DNA from 2 places in the Kaistia geumhonensis genome. Region 2 is predicted to be linked to the other one. Evidence: predicted binding sites of a transcription regulator. Region 2 holds the regulator's gene; the other holds the start of a gene.
What was found. The regulator LexA, encoded in region 2, represses DNA repair genes until DNA is damaged. The targets are predictions, from matches to a motif close to TGTTCNNNNTGTGTTCNG.

Region 1 (8,888 bases), 4.1 Mb from region 2:
TGTGCTCCAGGAATCCTTCGAGCGACTCGAATTCCTCCATGGAGCGGATCAGCTCCTTGAGGTTGTCGAGCCGGCCGGGGGCATCGGCCGAACGGTCCTGCTGCCACATCTCGGTATAGCCGCTCTCGTCGAGGATGATCTCGGCGAGTTCGGTATGCTTGACGGCGTCGAGCCGTCCGCGCCAGCGGGCGAAGGCGGCGACGAGATCGCGCAGCGCCGTGCGCGCCTTGGCGCCGATCTCGCTCGTCTGGACGAGTTCCTCGGCCGCCGCCATCATCGGGATTCGGCGGGCGCGGGCATGGTCGTGCAGGAGGCGGATCGTGGTCTCGCCGATGCCGCGGCGCGGCGTGTTGACGATGCGCTCGAAGGCGAGGTCGTCGGCCGGCTGCATCACGACGCGCAGATAGGCGAGGGCGTCGCGGATTTCGGCCCGCTCGTAGAAGCGGGGACCGCCGATCACCCGGTAGGAAAGGCCGAGCTGGATGAAGCGCTCCTCGAAGGAGCGCATCTGGAACGAGGCGCGCACCAGGATCGCCATCTCGTCGAGGCTGTGGCCCTGGCGCTGCAGCGCCTCGATCTCCTCGCCGATCGCCCGTGCTTCCTCCTCCGAATCCCAGGACGAGGCCACCTGGACCTTGGCGGCCTCTGGATCGGCGATGTCGGTGAAGAGCGTCTTGCCGAGCCGGCCCTCGTTATGGGTGATGAGATGCGAGGCCGCGCCGAGGATGTGGCTGGTCGAGCGGTAGTTGCGCTCGAGGCGGATCACGACCGCGCCCGGAAAGTCCTTCTCGAAGCGCAGGATGTTGTCGACCTCGGCGCCGCGCCAGCCATAGATCGACTGGTCGTCGTCGCCGACGCAGCAGATGTTGCGCCGACCCTGCGCGAGCAGGCGCAGCCAGAGATACTGGGCGACATTGGTATCCTGGTACTCGTCGACCAGCATGTACTGGAAGCGCTGCTGGTATTCGGCGAGCACGTCGGGATTCTCGCGGAAGAGGCGGATCGTCTCGAGCAGCAGATCGCCGAAGTCGCAGGCGTTGAGAACCTTCAGCCGCTCCTGGTAGGCGGTGTAGAGCTTGACGCCCTTGCCGCCGGCGAAGGCGCCGCCTTCCCCCGGCGGGACGTCCTTGGGCGTCAGGCCGCGGTTCTTCCAGCCGTCGATCAAGAGCGCCAGCTGCTTGCCCGGCCAGCGCTTCTCGTCGATGCCCTCGGCCTGGATCAGCTGCTTCATCAGGCGGACGGCATCGTCGGCGTCGAGCACGGTGAAGTTCGACTTGAGGCCGACCAGTTCGGCATGGCGGCGCAGGATGCGCACGCCGATCGAATGGAACGTGCCGAGCCAGGCCATGCCCTCGACCGATGGCCCGATCAGGTCGCCGATGCGATGGCGCATCTCGCGTGCCGCCTTGTTGGTGAAGGTGACGGCGAGGATCTGGCTCGGATAGGCGCGGCCGGTCGCGAGGAGATGGGCGATGCGTGTCGTCAGCACGCGTGTCTTGCCCGTGCCCGCGCCGGCGAGCACCAGGACCGGCCCCTCAGTCGTCTCGACCGCCAGCCGCTGCTCGGGGTTGAGGCGGACGAGATAGTCCGGAACGGGGCGGGCGCCGAGCGCGCGCGCGGCGATGCCGCCGGGGCGCGGGGCGGGCGGCGCGGGTTCGGGATGGCGGTCGGGACGCTCGGTCATGCCGGAAACCGGCTGCGATTCGGAAACTGGAACATAGCGCGAATATGGCGCCTCGGGCCCCGCCTTTCCAGCAAGGAGGGGGATCGGGCGCCTCGGCGGGCCGGCGGTGGCGACTTTCCGAGGAAGTCTTTGGCGCGGCAGCATCATTTTGCTACGGTGCCGCCAGCCGCGCTGCGGCGGGAATGCGACGGGTGAGGAGCGAGGCAGGAATGACGGTATCGGCGTTGCGCATGGAGAGCGATCGCGCAGCGGCGCTGGACATTTTGGCGGCCCGCTTCGGCAGCCGCTTCAGCCGCGGCGCCGAAATCCGGCGCCAGCATGCCAACACCGTCAACTGGATGGCGAATCAGCCGCCCGATGCCGTGATCTTCGTGACGTCGACCGAAGAGGTCGCGGAGATCGTGCGCGTCGCTGTCGCGCACCACGTGCCGCTGATCCCGTTCGGCACAGGCACCGGGCTTGAAGGTCATGTGAACGCGCCGTTCGGCGGCATCTCGGTCGATCTCTCGCAGATGAACCGCATCGTCGCCGTTCGCCCGGAGGACCTCGACTGCACCGTCGAGGCCGGCGTCACGCGCCGCCAGCTCAACGAGCACCTGCGCGACCAGGGCCTGTTCTTCCCGATCGATCCCGGCGCCGATGCGAGCCTCGGCGGCATGGCCGCGACGCGCGCCTCCGGCACCAATGCCGTGCGCTACGGCACGATGCGCGACAATGTCGTCAACCTCACCGCCGTCATGGCCGACGGCTCCGTCATCCGCACGGCCAGCCGTGCCCGCAAGTCCTCGGCCGGCTACGACCTGACGCGCCTTCTCGTCGGCTCGGAGGGGACGCTCGGCATCATCACCGAGGTCACGCTGCGCCTTGCCGGCATTCCCGAGGCGATGTCGGCGGGCGTCTGCGCCTTCCCGAGTGTCGACGACGCCTGCAACGCCACGATCCTCACCATCCAGAGCGGCATTCCGATCGCGCGCATCGAACTGCTCGACACGCTGATGATCCGTGCCACCAACGCCTTTGCCGGCCTCGGCCTGCCCGAGACGCCACATCTCTTCGTCGAGTTCCACGGCTCGGCCGCTTCGGTCGAGGAGCAGGCGGCGCTGTTCGGCGAGATCGCCGCCTCGTTCGGCGGCGGCGGCTACCAGTCGACGACCCGGCCGGAGGAGCGGACCAAGCTCTGGCAGGCCCGCCACGACGCCTATTTCGCGGCGCGGGGCCTCCGTCCCGGCGCGCAGGTGATCGCGACGGACGCCTGCGTGCCGATCTCGCGGCTCGCCGAATGCGTGCACGAGACGATCGCGGACATCGCCGAGACCGGGTTGATCGCGCCCATCGTCGGCCATGTGGGCGACGGCAACTTCCATGTGCAGGTCATGATCGACACCGACAATGCCGAGGAGATCCGCGCCGCGGAGGGCTTCCTCGCGCGCCTTTCGAAGCGCGCGATCGGCATGGAAGGGACCTGCACGGGCGAGCATGGCGTCGGCCAGGGCAAGCGCAGATATCTCGAGCTCGAGCACGGCCCGGCGCTGGCGCCGATGCGGGCGATCAAGGCGGCGCTCGACCCGCTGGGCATCCTCAATCCGGGCAAGATCCTGCCCGATTGACGGGACGATGGCGCGTCGAACGAGAGGGAGGCGGACCTGAGCAGGCTCTACCTGTTCGTCGGTGGCTTGATCATCGCCGTGCTGTTCGCGGCGCTGGTGGTGCCGCTCGTGATCGACTGGAACGCGTTCCGCCCCACCTTCGAGCGCGAAGCGGAAAAGGTGCTGGGCCAGACGGTCCATGTCGATGGCGACGTCACGCTGCGCATCCTGCCGATGCCGTTTCTCGAGGTGACGGATATCCGGGTCGGTGGCTCGGCCGACCAGCCGATGCTCGAGATCGCGCGGTTCTCCACCAGGGTCGAGCTCATCCCGCTGCTCACCGGCGATATCCGCGTCGCCGAGATGACCATCGACCGGCCGGTGGCGGCGGTGACGGTGGACGAGACCGGCGCGATCGACTGGCTGAAGCGGAGCGCCGCGTCGCAGAGCCTAGACCCCGCGGCCGTGACGCTGCAGCATGTCACCGTCCGCAACGGCGCGGTCTCCTATCTCGACAGCCGTTCGGGGCGTGTGCTGGCGTTCACCTCGATCGAGGCGGGGATCGATGCGCGCTCGCTGCTCGGCCCGTGGAAGGTCGAGGGCAATCTTGCCGTCGAGGGCCAGCCGACCGGTTTCCGCCTCGCCACCGGCACGCAGGAGGCGGATGGCTCGATCCGCGCTAAGCTCGACCTTTACCCGACGTCGCTGCCCATCACGGCCAGCGCCGACGGCGTCTTCAACCAGGACGGCAGAGGGCCGCTCTGGGGCGGCACGTTCACCCTCGCCGAAGTCCTCCCGCCGACGGAGGAGGGCAAGCCGGTGCCGCCGCCGGGCTGGCGGGCGCTCGGCAGTTTCGAGCTGCGGCCGGACCTGCTGCGCCTGCCCGAGCTGACGCTCGCCGAGGGGCCGGAAGACCGCCCGTTCAGCCTGACCGGGGCCGCGACGATCGCGCTCGGTGCCGACATGCGCTTCGACGCGGTGTTGAAGTCGCGGCAGGTCGATCTCGATCGTTCGCTCGGAAAGGGGCCGAACGAGCCGGTCGACGTCAACGCAGCGGGCGCCGCGCTCGTGACGGCTCTGTCGCAGCTTCCGCGCCCGCCGATCCCGGGCCGAGTCGGCTTCGATGTGCCGGGCATCGTGGTGGGTGGCTCGGTGGTGCAGAACCTCCAGTTCGATGCCGCCACCGATCGCGACGGCTGGCGGATCGAGGAACTGGCCGCCGATCTGCCGGGGCGCACGCGGCTTTCGGCCGACGGCACGGTCACGACGACACCGACCGTCCGTTTCGTCGGCGGCGTGCGCCTGCGTTCCGACCAGCCATCGATCTTCGCGGCCTGGTGGCGTGGCGCGCCGACGGGGACGCGGCTGCCGCTGCAACCCTTCGACATGTCGGGACAGCTCGATGTCGCGCCCGAGGAGATCCGCATCAGCGGCATGACGGCGCGGATGGACGAATCGAACATCCGCGGCGGGCTCGACTGGCGGCGCGATGCATCCGGCCGCCGCGATTTCTCGATCGATCTCAAGGCCGACCGCTTCGACTACGATCAGGCGGCCTCGCTGACAGAGCTGTTCGCCGGCCGCTCGGTCACCGAGAATGGCGGCCTTGCCGACAGTTTCAAGGTGAAGCTCGCCGCGGGCAGCTTCGTGATCGGCGACACCACGCTCGCCGATGTCTCGGCCGATGGCTCCTATGCCGAGGGCGTGCTTGTCGCCAACCGCTTCCATGTCGGCGATCTCGCCGGCGCAGCGATCTCGGCCAGCGGAAAGCTGGCGGATCTCGGAACGCTGCCGAGCGGCCAGCTTTCGGCGACCATCGACGCCCGTGACATGTCCGGGCTCGCCTCCGTCGTCGAGCGCGTCCTGCCAGAAAGTTCATTGTCGGCCTGGCTGTCTGCAGCCGCGCCGGCGCTGCGGGACACGAAGCTCACCGCCGTGGCCAATGCGGCGGCGACCGACGAGCGGACGAACGCGAACATCACTCTGAACGGCATCGCGGGCGGCAGCTCGGTCGATGTCGCGCTCGGGCTCACCGGCGCCGTGTCGGACTGGCGCAACGGCGCGGTGAAGCTCTCGGCGGCGGTCGAGAATCCGGACGCAGGCGTCGCGCTGCGCCAGGCGGGCTTCGCCGCGCGCGACGTCGATGCGCCGGGTCCGCTACGCCTGACGGTGGAAGGCGGCGGTCCGCTCGCCTCGGGCGTTCCGCTGAGCATCAAGGGCGCGATCGCCGGTGTCGACTACGATCTCGAGGGGCGGTTCGCGGTCGCGGAGGACGAGACGCCGCGCTTCGCCGGCACAGTCGCGCTCTCGGGTGCCGACGCGGCCACGCTGGTGGCGTTGGTCGCCGGCCCCGTTCCGGGCCTCGGTGCTCCCGCGGCCCTGGAGATCGGAGGTCCGCTCGACATCGTGCCGACGCGCCTTGCCCTCACGCTGGAGAAGGGGCGGCTCGGCGCAGGCGAGGCGACCGGATCGCTGGTGCTGGCGAAGGCAGGCGAGCGTTGGGGTGTCGACGGCGATCTCACCCTCGCTTCGCTCGATCTCGGCGCGCTCGCAGGTTTCGGCCTCGGCCTCGTTCCGGAAGCTGTCGCCGGCGGCTGGTCCGATGCGCCCTTCGCGAGCCCCGCTGTTTCGGGCCTCGATGCGGCGATCGGGCTCAAGGCCGCGACGCTGACCATCGCAAGCGGCATCGCGGTCGAGAACGCCATCGGCAATCTCAACCGGTCCGATGGCCGCCTCGATCTTTCGCTGGCCGCCGGAACGATCGCCGGCGGCGCGGCGACCGGCGCGTTGTCGATCACACCCGCCGACGGAGCCGCGGGTATCTCGGGCCAGTTCGCGATCAAGGGTGGCCGTCTTGGCGATTTCGTCTGGCAGACGGGTGGCAAGCCGGTGCTTTCGGGGCCGCTCGACCTTTCGGCGCAGTTCGAGGGCAGCGGCCGGTCGCTGGCTGGTGTCGTCGCGACGCTCTCGGGCGGCGGCTCGATCGGCATCGGCGCCGGCAGCGCTGCCGAGACCGATCCTGGCGCCTTCGCCGCCACCGTCGCCGCGGCCGAGAGCGGCCGCGATCTCGACGAGGCTGCGCTCGGCAAGATGTTCTCCGGTTTCCTCGATGCCGCGCCGTTGGCCTTCAGCCGTGTCGACGGAGCCTTCTCGATCGTTGCCGGCATCGTTCGCGCGCCCAATCTCGACATCACGGCCGACGGCGCCACCGTCGCCGGAGGCCTGACGATCGACTTGAACGATCTGTCGCTGGCCAGCCGCTGGACGCTGGCGGCGGTCTCGGGCGCCGACGAGGCGACCGGAGCGCTGCCACAGGTCTCGATCGCCTATGACGGGCCGCTTTCGGCGCCCGAGCGCTCGCTCGACGTGTCACCGTTGCAGAATTTCCTGCAGCTTCGGGCGGCGCAGCGCGAGATGCAGCGGATCGAGAAGCTGCAGAGCGAAATCCTCGAGAAGGAGAAGCTCGGTCGCCTGCTGCGCGCCGGCCGCGACGAGGATCGCCGAAAGGCCGAGGCAGAGAAGCGCGCCGCCGAGGCAGCCGCCGCTGCCGCAGAGGCGGAGCGCAAGGCCGCCGAGGAAGAGGCCGTGCGTGCGGAGGCGGAACGGCTTGCGAGAGCCGAGGCCGAGCGGCAGGCCGCTGCCGAGGCTCAGCGTCAGGCGGAGGCGCGGGCCGCGGAGGAGGCTCAGGCCGCCGACGAAGCGCGGCGAAAGGCGGAAGAGGCGCGGATCGCGGCGGAAGCGGCCGAGAAGGCCGCGGCCGAGGCGAAGGCGCGGGCGGAGGATGCGGCGAAGAAGAAGGCTGCCGCCGACGCCCTCGTGAAGGAGAAAGCGCAGGGCGCGAAGGACGCGGCCGCCGCGTCGGCTGCGACCAAGAAGCAGGGCGACGCCGACGCCAAGGTCATCGATGCCGCCAAGGCGGATGCCGAAGCAGCCAAGGCCGCGGCCGAAGCGGAGGCCAAGGCCAATGCCGATGCGATCCGGCGGGCACAGGAAGTGTTGAAGCTCTCGCCGGAACATCTGCAGGGGCAGTAATCCTGCGGCGGGGTTCAGGCGGAGGCTCTACCTGAGCGAAACCAGTCCAGCGCCGCGAGGCGAAGGGCGGATGACAGGTTGACGCCGGGCGCTCGCGCGCCGTCGATCTCGGCGACGAGGGCAGCGACGGAGAGACCGCGCGCCGCGGCGATCTCGCCGAGCGCTTCCCAGAAGGGGTCCTCGATCGAGATCGAAGTCCGGTGTCCGGCGATCGCGATCGAGCGCTTCCTCATGATCGGTCCGGCTCGTCACCGTCACGGCGATGGCCGTCGAGCAGCCTCGCCTTGCGGGCAGCCTCCTCGGCTTCGGCTTCCTTCTCCGCCTTCGTGCGGCCGAAGCGGACACGGTTCTCGGCAGCCTGCGCCTCCTTCTCGGCGCGGGCCTTCTGCTTGCGGAAGCGGTTCAGGTTGATCGGGTCGGGCATGGTCAAAAGCCGAAGCGTTGCCGATCGCCACGCTCACGTGTGATCGGCACAGTCGTCGTCGCCTCGAACCTCCGAATGTTCATTTTGGTCCGATCATGTCCTCTGGACGCACGATTGTGTCGAATTCTGTTGCGGTGACATAGCCGCCGCCGACGGCTTCCTCGCGCAGCGTGGTGCCGTTCTTGTGCGCGGTCTTGGCGATCTTGGCGGCGTTGTCGTAGCCGATCTTCGGCGCCAGCGCGGTGACGAGCATCAGCGAGCGCTCGACTCCGTGGCGGATATTGTCGAGGCGAGGCTCGATTCCGACGACGCAGTTGTCGGTGAAGGAGACGGCGCCGTCGGCGAGCAGGCGGACGGACTGCAGGAAGTTGTACGCCATCAACGGGTTGTAGACGTTGAGCTCGAAATGGCCCTGGCTGTCGGCGAAGGTGAGGGCGGCGTTGTTGCCGAACACCTGCACGCAGACCTGGGTCAGCGCCTCGCACTGCGTCGGGTTCACCTTGCCGGGCATGATCGACGAACCGGGTTCGTTCTCGGGCAGCGACAGCTCGCCGAGGCCGGCGCGCGGGCCGGAGCCGAGCAGGCGGATATCGTTGGCGATCTTGAACAGCGAAGCGGCGACGGTGTTGAGCGCGCCATGGCTGAACACCATCGCGTCATGGGCGGCGAGCGCCTCGAACTTGTTGGGCGCGCTCGTGAAAGGGAGTCCTGTGATCGCGGCGATGCGGTCGGCGACCTGCTCGGCGAAGCCGACCGGCGCGTTGAGGCCCGTGCCGACCGCGGTGCCGCCCTGGGCGAGTTCCATCAGCGCCGGCAGCGTCAGCTCGATCCGGGCGATGCCGTTCTCGACCTGCTTGGCATAGCCAGAGAATTCCTGGCCGAGCGTCAGCGGGGTGGCGTCCTGCGTATGGGTGCGGCCGATCTTGACGATATCCGACCAGGCTTTCGCCTTGGCGTCGAGGGCGGCGTGGAGGTGCTTCAGCGCCGGAATGAGCGTCGCGACGATTTCCTCGGCAGCCGCAACATGCATCGCCGTCGGATAGGTATCGTTCGACGACTGGCTCATATTGACGTGGTCGTTGGGATGGACCGGCTTCTTCGATCCCATGACGCCGCCAAGCATCTCGATCGCGCGGTTCGAGATGACCTCGTTGGCGTTCAT
Region 2 (8,888 bases):
CGGGGCGACGCGCTTCCAGGCCTTCCTGCTCATCGTGATGCCACTCTCCGTCCCCGGCATCATTGCGACGGCGATCTACAGCTTCATCGCCGCCTGGAACGAATACATCTATGCCTACACATTCCTCAGCAAGAACGACCAGCTGACGCTGCCGGTCGGCATCCAGCGGTTCTTCTCCGAGAACACGACCGATTTTCCGGGCCTGATGGCGGCGAGCTTCCTGATGAGCGTGCCGGTGGTCTTGCTCTTCCTCGTCCTCCAGCGTTATTTCGTTCGCGCGCTCACCGAGGGCGCCGTCAAGCACTAGTCGAGGAGTTACCGATGGCCCACGTGGTCCTCAAAGATCTCGTCAAGACCTACGGCAGCTTCCATGCGGTCAACCATGTGTCTCTGACGGTGAACGACGGCGAGTTCGTCGCGCTGGTCGGGCCGTCGGGCTGCGGCAAGACGACGACGCTGAACCTCGTCGCCGGGCTGATCCCGGTGACATCGGGCGAGATCATGATCGGCGACCGCATCGTCAACGATCTCGATCCCAAGGATCGCGACATCGCGATGGTCTTCCAGAACTACGCGCTCTATCCGCAGAAATCCGTCTACAAGAACCTCGCCTTTCCCTTGCAGATGCGGAAGCTGTCGAAGGAGGAGATCGACCGCAAGGTGCGCGACGCGGCGCGCGTGCTCGACATGACGCATCTTCTGGAAAGGAAGCCGCGCGAGCTCTCAGGCGGCCAGCAGCAGCGCGTCGCGCTCGGCCGCGCTCTCGTCCGCGATCCGGCCGTGTTTCTCATGGACGAGCCGCTGTCCAATCTCGACGCCAAGCTTCGCGTGCAGATGCGCTCCGAGATCAAGCGTTTCCATCAGGATCTCAACGCCACCATCATCTATGTGACGCACGACCAGCTGGAAGCCGTGACCATGGCGGACCGGATGGCGGTCATGAATGGCGGCTTCCTGCAGCAATATGATGCGCCGGCCGAGGTGTTCGCCAACCCCGTCAACATGTTCGTCGCGAGCTTCGTCGGCAGCCCGGCGATGAGCCTCGTGCCGCTCGAGGCGTCGGGAGCGGGCGATTCGGCGGTGCTCACCAGCGCCGAAGGGTGGACGCTGCCGCTCTCGGCGGAAAACGCGCGCAAGGTAGAGAGGGCGACGAGCCGCAAGATCGTCCTCGGCGCGCGCCATTCCACGATCCGGCTGCACAAGTCGGCCACGCCGGGCGCGGTTCCCGCCAAGGTCTATACGGTGGAGCCGACCGGCGACATCACCTTCGTCCAGGCCTTCCTCTCCGGCTCGATCGTGAACATCAGCGTGCCCGCCAGCGTTCACGTCGCTCCCGACGAGATGATCTTCCTGGAGTTCGACCAGGGACGCATCCACCTTTTCGACGGCGAGACCGAGATGGCGCTGAAGGCGGCCTGAGCCGCGGCCCTCAGCGCCGGCGCAGCGACAGCGGCAGGCCGAGATCGTCGAAGAGGCCTGCCGTCTCGCCGACCCGTGCGCGCTCCCGCGTCAGGATCTCGAGCTTGGTCACCACCCCGCCCGGCGCGGAGAAGCCGCCCGTGCGGCCGCCAGCGGCGAGCACGCGGTGGCACGGCACGATGATCGGGAACGGGTTGCGCCCGAGGGCCACGCCGACGGCTCGCGCGGCGCCGGGCGCCCCGGCCCGCTCCGCCAGCGCGCCATAGGTGATCGTTTGTCCGGGGCCGACGGTGCGCAGCGCCTGATAGACCGCGACGGAGAACCGGTCGAGACCCGACATGTCGAGCGGCGCTTCTCGCAGATCCTCGCGCCCGCCCTCCAGCAGCGAGCGCATGCCCGCGGCGGCGGCGGCGACCGCGCCTGTCGGCTCGCCGGGCTCGGCCTCGGGGAACATGCGGCGCAGAAGCTGCAGCGTGGTCGCAGGATCGCGCTCCGGCAGCAGCGTCCTCCGAATTCCGTCCGCCCCCCAGACGATGGCGGAGCGGCCGAGCGGCGTATCGAAAAGGGCAAATCGGATTGTCATCGCGGCGATCCTAGCATGATCGGAAATTCTGGCGACCATTTGCGCCGCGAGAGGAGGCGGTTGCGTTTGGGCGGACGGCTCTTCATCATGGCGACGTTCCGGCAAATGCGTCTCAGGCGCGACGCCGGCGCAGGACCAACCGCGGGAGGGAACGGATGGTGCATGCGATCAGGGCTCCGGGCAGCGGCCTGGCACGCCGGCATCTGGGATTCTCGGCCATTCTCGCCGCGGCCGCGGCGCTCGCCGCCTGCACGTCGGAAAATGCCATCGAGAGCGCCGCGGTTCCCGCAGCGCCGGCCGTTCCGATGTTCACCTCCGACGAGCTGGTCGGCAAATGGGGCCTCGGCTCGTTCCGCAACGAGGCCGACCTCGCGCGGACGGCCAACGAGGCGCGCCGCTACTGCTCCAACCCCTATGTCATCACCAAGGGTCCGAATGGCGGCGTGATGATGTATCTCGCCGACCAGACGCAACCGTCGGAAGTGTTCGTGAAGAACGCCGGCGGCCGCATCTATATCGGACCGCCCGGCCCGCCCGGCACGGCCAAGGACCGGCAGGTGACGTCCTTCCAGAACGGCGTGCTTGTCGCTGCCTGGGTCGATCCGACGGTCACGGCGCGCTACGGCACGATGGTCTTCGTGCGCTGCGACGCACCGGCCGCTCCGCTCGCCCCGACCGCATCCGCCGCGCCGGCGGCCGGCTCGGCCTTGACCCTGCCGCCTGCCTCGGCGACCACGACCCGCTGAGCCGACACCGCATTCAGGCATCCACGAGGCACGCATGCGAAAGACGACACGACCCTCCTCGCCCGGATCGCTCGCCAGGACGCTGATCGCCGCCGTCATCGGCACGATCGCCGCGACCGCTGCGGCGCAATCGGCGACGACCGACGCCCGGGCTCCCCTGCAGATCGGCGACCAGCCCGGACTGGTGCCGACGCCGGAGCAGTCCCTGCTGCCGCCCGAATTCCGGATGCAGCCCGTCTATTTCCGTACGACGGAGAAGCCGGGCACCATCATCATCAACACCGACGAGCGGTTCCTCTATCTCGTCCAGGGCGACAACCGCGCGCTGCGCTACGGCGTCGGCGTCGGACGCGACGGGTTCCAGTGGTCTGGCCTGCTGAAGGTCTCGCGCAAGACCGAGTGGCCCGACTGGCGCCCGCCGCCGGAGATGATCAAGCGCCAGCCCTACCTGCCCCGCTTCATGGCCGGCGGCGAGGGCAACCCGATGGGCGCACGCGCACTCTATCTCGGCGACACCGTCTATCGCATCCACGGCACCAACCAGCCGCAGACCATCGGTCATGCGCTGTCGTCGGGCTGCTTCCGCATGGTGAATGCCGACGTGATGGATCTCTACGAGCGGGTGCCGGTCGGCACGAAAGTCGTCGTGCTGCAGCGCGCCAAGCTCTGATCAGCGGTTCGGAAGGGCGCGCGCCGCTGGTGCGCGCCTCTGGCCGGCGCGTCGCGCCCGCCGCAACAGTCAACGGCCCGCCGGCAAGGCGGCGCCGACAACGGGGAACCGACATGTCCATCCGATCCGCCCTGACCCTCTTCGCCTCGGCCGCGGCGCTCGCAGCCGGCATCTCCGCCGCCGGCGCCGCAACGCTCGACGACGTCAAGGCCCGTGGCACGCTCAATTGCGGCGTCAACACCGGCCTTCTCGGTTTCGGCCAGCAGGACGCGAGCGGCGCCTGGTCCGGATTCGACGTCGATTTCTGCAAGGCGGTCGCGGCCGCGATCTTTGGCGATCCCGCCAAGGTCACCTATGTGCCGCTCTCGGCGACCGACCGTTTCGAGGCGCTGAAGTCGGGGAAGATCGATCTTCTGTCGCGCAACTCGACATGGACGCTCGGCCGCGAGGCGGATCTGGACATCGCGTTCGCCGGAGTCACCTATTACGACGGCCAGGGCTTCATGGTGAAGCGCGCGAGCGGCAAGACGTCGGCGCTGGAACTCGACGGCGCGACGGTCTGCGTTCAGACCGGCACGACGACGGAGCCGAATTTCATCGACTTCTTCAACACCAACAACATGAAGTTCACCGCCGTGCCGGCGGCGAGTTCCGACGAGGCTCTCGAGGCCTACAAGGCCGGCAAATGCGACACGATCACCTCCGACGTGTCCCAGCTCTACGCCGAGAAGGCGAGCCTCCAGGATCCCGCCGACAGCATCATCCTGCCCGACGTGATCTCCAAGGAGCCGCTCGGCCCGGCGGTCCGCGAGGGCGATCCCGCATGGCGTCTCTTCATTCAGTGGGTGAACTTCGCCCTCATCAACGCTGAAGAGATTGGGCTTTCGTCGGACCGGATTGACGAGGCCAAGGCCTCGACGAAGCCCGAGGTGAAGCGGCTCGTCGGAACCGAGGGCGATTTCGGCACGAAGCTCGGCGTCCCGAACGACTGGGTCGTCGCCGTCGTCAAGGCCGTCGGAAATTACGGCGAGATCTACGAGCGCAATCTCGGCGTCAATTCGAAGCTCGGCATCCCGCGGGGCCTCAACCAGATCTGGAGCAAGGGCGGCATCCAGTATGCGCCGCCGATCCGCTGACGGCGGGCCAGGCGTATCGCCGCCCAATTCGGACGCGCGCTCTGTGCACTAACGCACGGTCCTTGCGGAACATCAGGGGAACGGATAGGTTGTTCGTGTTTTGTACCGGATGATTCTGGCGCGCGGACCCCGAAATGCTCACGAGAAAACAATATGAGCTTCTCCTCTTCATCCAGGAGCGTCTGAAGGAAGCGGGCGTTCCCCCGTCCTTCGACGAGATGAAGGACGCTCTCGATCTGAGGTCCAAGTCGGGCATCCATCGCCTGATCAAGGCGCTGGAGGAGCGCGGCTTCATCCGCCGCCTGCCCAACAGGGCACGAGCGCTGGAGGTTGTCCGCCTGCCGGAGGCTATGTCGCCCGGCCTTGCTCGCCCGAAGAAAGCCGGCTTCGCGCCGAGCGTCATCGAGGGCAGCCTCGGGCGCATGCGTGGCGTCGAGACGCCGGAAGCCGCCAACGATCCGGTCGTCGTGCCGGTCATGGGCCGCATCGCGGCCGGCGTGCCGATCTCCGCGATCCAGACCCAGAGCCACGCCATCACCGTGCCGCCGGAAATGCTGGGGCCGGGCGAGCATTTCGCGCTCGAAGTGCGCGGCGATTCGATGATCGAGGCCGGCATCCTCGACGGCGATACCGTGCTCATCCGCAAGACGGAGAACGCCGATAGCGGCGACATCATCGTCGCGCTGGTCGACGAGGAAGAGGCGACGCTGAAGCGGCTGCGGCGCCGTGGCGCGTCGGTCGCGCTCGAGGCGGCCAATCCCGCCTATGAGACCCGCATCTTCGGCCCCGACCGCGTCCGCATCCAGGGCCGCCTCGTCGGCCTCATGCGCCGGTACTAGGGCAGAGGGCAGAGCAGCCTTTCGATCGGCGATCCCGGCGCGCGTTGGCCGGGTCGCATCGCTGATCGCGCCGATCGGACGAGCGCGCCCGGCCGTTCGCAGCTGCCATCGGGCTCGGCATGCGCTTTCGTCGGGGCTTGCCCCGACGCCCTGCCCTTACCGGCAGTTCTTCGCCGCGACCTTGGTCGGGCTGAGATCGAGCTGCACCAGCTTTCCCTTGAGCGCGAAGTCGCCATAGTCGAGCTTCATGCGCCGCGTGATGCCGTTCTCGTAGATGATGAAAGACAGCTCGTAGGAGGGCTTCTGCTCGCCGTCCGATTTCTCGTCGGTGAAATAGCTGATCGTCACCGGCCAGGAGCGGATATTGGCGAGGCCGGCGCCCCGCGCCGTCGCCTCGTCGCCCAGATCGTCGGTGCCGGCATTCTCCGCGCCGATCACGGCCGAGGTCGCATAGGACTTCTTGCCCTGGTCCGAGCCGTCATAGAGGTCGATCTGCATGAAATGCTTGCCCGCGCGCGCCGCGTCGATGATCGCGGCGAGATGCTGGTTGGGGAAGCTGAAGTTCTGCGGGATCGTGAAATGCGCCGGCTTCGGCTTCGCGATGGTCACCTGCACGTCGCCGGCGCCGCGCGCGGCCGAACCCGAGCTATCCTCCGAGATCGTGCCGTCGACGAAGCTCTTGGTCGAGAAGTTGAAGGTCTTGCCGGCAACATCCTCGAAGGTCGTCGTCGCAACGTCGGTCAGCCGTGCATTGCCGTCCTCGTCGCTGATGCGCGTCACGAAGCGGAGCCGCGTCGTATAGCCGTCGCAGGCCGAGCCGGCGAAATCATAGACCATGCGTCCTTCGGCGTCGCTCACGGTGTCCGAGGAACTGTCTTGGTCGAGCGTCAGGTCGTAGACGGCGCGGTGGGCGACCATCGCGGTGACGCTGCCCGTCGCGGCGAGCGCCGTGCCGGCCGCGCCCGCGAGGGCCGCGAAAAGGGCGGCGGAGCAAAGGGTCCTGGCCGTCATGCGCTGAAGCACCGAAGCGGGCATCGTCTGGGGCACTCCTCCGTCGTCACCGCGACATCATCCCATTTCAATCTCGAAAGGCTGCAAAGTCCACGACGATTCGCGACGATGCCCGGGATGATGAACCGCTTATTGCCTTGCAGCACGGCCGAAATCGGGCGAAACCAGCGCGGTTCCCTTCTGATCCGTTCCTGCCGGAGTCCGTGCCCATGAGCGCCATCGAAGCCCGCCTCGCCTCGCTCGGCATCACGCTGCCGCAGCCGGCCGCGCCAGCCGCCAACTATGTTCCCTTCGTCGAAAGCCGGGGAATGCTCTACATCTCCGGCCAGATCCCGGTCGGCCCGAACGGTGTCGATTATGTCGGCAAGCTCGGCGAGGAGTTCGGCATCGAGGAAGGCCGGGCCGCGGCCAGGCTTTGCGCGATCAACATCCTGGCGCAGGCGCGCGCCGCCCTCGGCGATCTCGACCGCGTCGCGCGGATTGTGAAGCTCACCGGCTTCGTGAACGGCACGCCCGCCTTCACCGATCAGCCGAAGGTCGTCAACGGCGCGTCGGATTTCATGGTCGAGATCTTCGACGAGAAGGGCCGCCACGCCCGTTCGGCGGTCGGCGTCGGTGGCCTACCCTTCGGCGTCGCCGTCGAGGTGGAAGCGATCATCGAGATCGCCTGAGGACGCACCGTATGGCTCCCGCCTGGCTGACCGCGCGTCCGATCGCCCATCGCGGCTACCACGATGCCGCCGCAGGCCGCGTGGAGAACACGCTCTCGGCCGTCCGCGCGGCGGTGGAGCATCGCTTCGCGATCGAGGTCGACCTGCAGCTTTCGGCGGACGGCGCGGTGGTCGTCTTCCATGACGATACGGTCGACCGGGTCCTCGAGGGGACCGGCCGTGTCGACGGCTTCAGTCTTTCGGCCCTCAAGTCGCTCGATTTCCGCAGCGGCAGCGACCGCGTGCCGACGCTCGGCGAACTGCTCGCGACGGTCGCCGGCGCGGTACCGCTGGTGCTGGAGCTGAAGAGCGATTTCTCGGGCAACCGGAAGCTGGAAGAGGCGGCGGCGCCGATCCTCGCCGGCTATGACGGTCCCGTGGTGGTCATGTCCTTCGATCCCGACTCCATGGCCGCCATGCAGCGGCTCACGCCGCAGATCCCGCGCGGCATCGTCGCCGACCGCTACACCGATCTGAACGACTGGGGCTTCCTGCCGGCGACGAAGCGGCGGCGGCTGCGGCACGTCCTCGATGTGCCGCGGGTCGGCGCCGCCTTCGTCTCCTACGACATCCACGGCCTGCCGACCCTCGCGACTTCGGTGCTGCGGGCCATCGGACGACCGCTGATCACCTGGACCATCCGCACGCCGGCCGACCGCGAGAAGGCGCGCCGGGTCGCCGATCAGATCACCTTCGAGGGCTTCGATCCCGACGCCTGAGCGCGGCCCTTCCAAAAGCCGCCCCGACGCCTAGATTTGCAGTCGGCCTCCCGCCGCAGGATGACCCGTGCCGATGAGCGCAACCCACGCGCGCCTCACCGTTCTCTCATCGTTGACCGAGATCGAGCGTGCCGCCTGGGACGGCTGCGCCAATCCGGGATGGGATTCCGTTCGCCCGCTCGGCGAGGATGTCGGCGCGACCCTGCGGGCGCTTCGCGCAGACAGCGGCGGTGGCGACCCGCTGCCTCAGCCCTACAACCCCTTCATCGCGCATGATTTCCTGCGCTGCCTGGAAGCAGCCGGCTGCGCCGTGGCGCGCTCCGGATGGCAGGCGCGCCATCTCGTGCTCGAAGATGCAGCCGGCGTGCCCGAGGCGGTCGTGCCCTGCTACGAGAAGACCCATTCGATGGGGGAATATGTCTTCGACCACGGCTGGGCCGATGCGTATGAGCGCGCGGGCGGCAGCTACTATCCGAAGCTCCAGGTCTCGGTGCCGTTCACGCCGGCGACCGGCCGCCGCCTGCTGACCCGTCCCGATGCGAGCCCGGTCGCGCGCGAGACCCTCGCGGCGGGCCTTTGCGAACTCGCGCGGCGCGCCGGGGCCTCTTCCGTCCACGCGACGTTTCTCGTCGAAGAGGACGCGGCGGTTCTCGAAGGCGCCGGATTCCTCGGGCGTGCCGACCAGCAGTTCCAGTTCGACAATCCGGGCTATCGCGACTTCCAGGATTTTCTCGACGCGCTCACCTCGCAGAAGCGCAAGACGATCCGTCGCGAGCGCCGCGACGCGCTGGCGGGTGGCATCGAGGTCGAGATCGTCACCGGCCGCGACATCGACGAGGCGGCCTGGGACGCCTTCTTCGATTTCTATCATGACACTGGCGCGCGAAAGTGGGGCCGGCCCTATCTCAACCGCCGCTTCTTCTCGCTGCTCGGCGCCGCGATGGCCGACCGCGTGTTGCTCATCTTCGCGCGGCGCGGCGGCAGGCGGATCGCCGGCGCGCTCAACCTCATCGGCTCCGACGCGCTTTACGGCCGCTACTGGGGCGCCGTTGAGG

Region 1: the regulator LexA is predicted to act here: its motif matches at 1,712-1,729, upstream of QO015_RS20670 (ATP-dependent helicase).

What each region holds. Positions count from the first base shown of each region.
Region 1 is NZ_JAUSWJ010000001.1:4,358,476-4,367,363, forward strand. It holds gene QO015_RS20670 (ATP-dependent helicase) at 1-1,684, opposite strand, end outside; gene QO015_RS20675 (FAD-binding oxidoreductase) at 1,894-3,291, shown strand; gene QO015_RS20680 (AsmA family protein) at 3,343-7,302, shown strand; gene QO015_RS20685 (ribbon-helix-helix domain-containing protein) at 7,317-7,535, opposite strand; gene QO015_RS20690 (DUF4169 family protein) at 7,532-7,726, opposite strand; gene fumC (class II fumarate hydratase) at 7,806-8,888, opposite strand, start outside.
Region 2 is NZ_JAUSWJ010000001.1:209,831-218,718, reverse strand. It holds gene QO015_RS01030 (carbohydrate ABC transporter permease) at 1-307, shown strand, start outside; gene QO015_RS01025 (ABC transporter ATP-binding protein) at 322-1,419, shown strand; gene QO015_RS01020 (methylated-DNA--[protein]-cysteine S-methyltransferase) at 1,430-2,002, opposite strand; gene QO015_RS01015 (hypothetical protein) at 2,158-2,748, shown strand; gene QO015_RS01010 (L,D-transpeptidase) at 2,783-3,418, shown strand; gene QO015_RS01005 (amino acid ABC transporter substrate-binding protein) at 3,532-4,554, shown strand; gene lexA (transcriptional repressor LexA) at 4,689-5,393, shown strand; gene QO015_RS00995 (cell envelope integrity EipB family protein) at 5,550-6,404, opposite strand; gene QO015_RS00990 (RidA family protein) at 6,614-7,075, shown strand; gene QO015_RS00985 (glycerophosphodiester phosphodiesterase family protein) at 7,087-7,833, shown strand; gene QO015_RS00980 (GNAT family N-acetyltransferase) at 7,907-8,888, shown strand, end outside.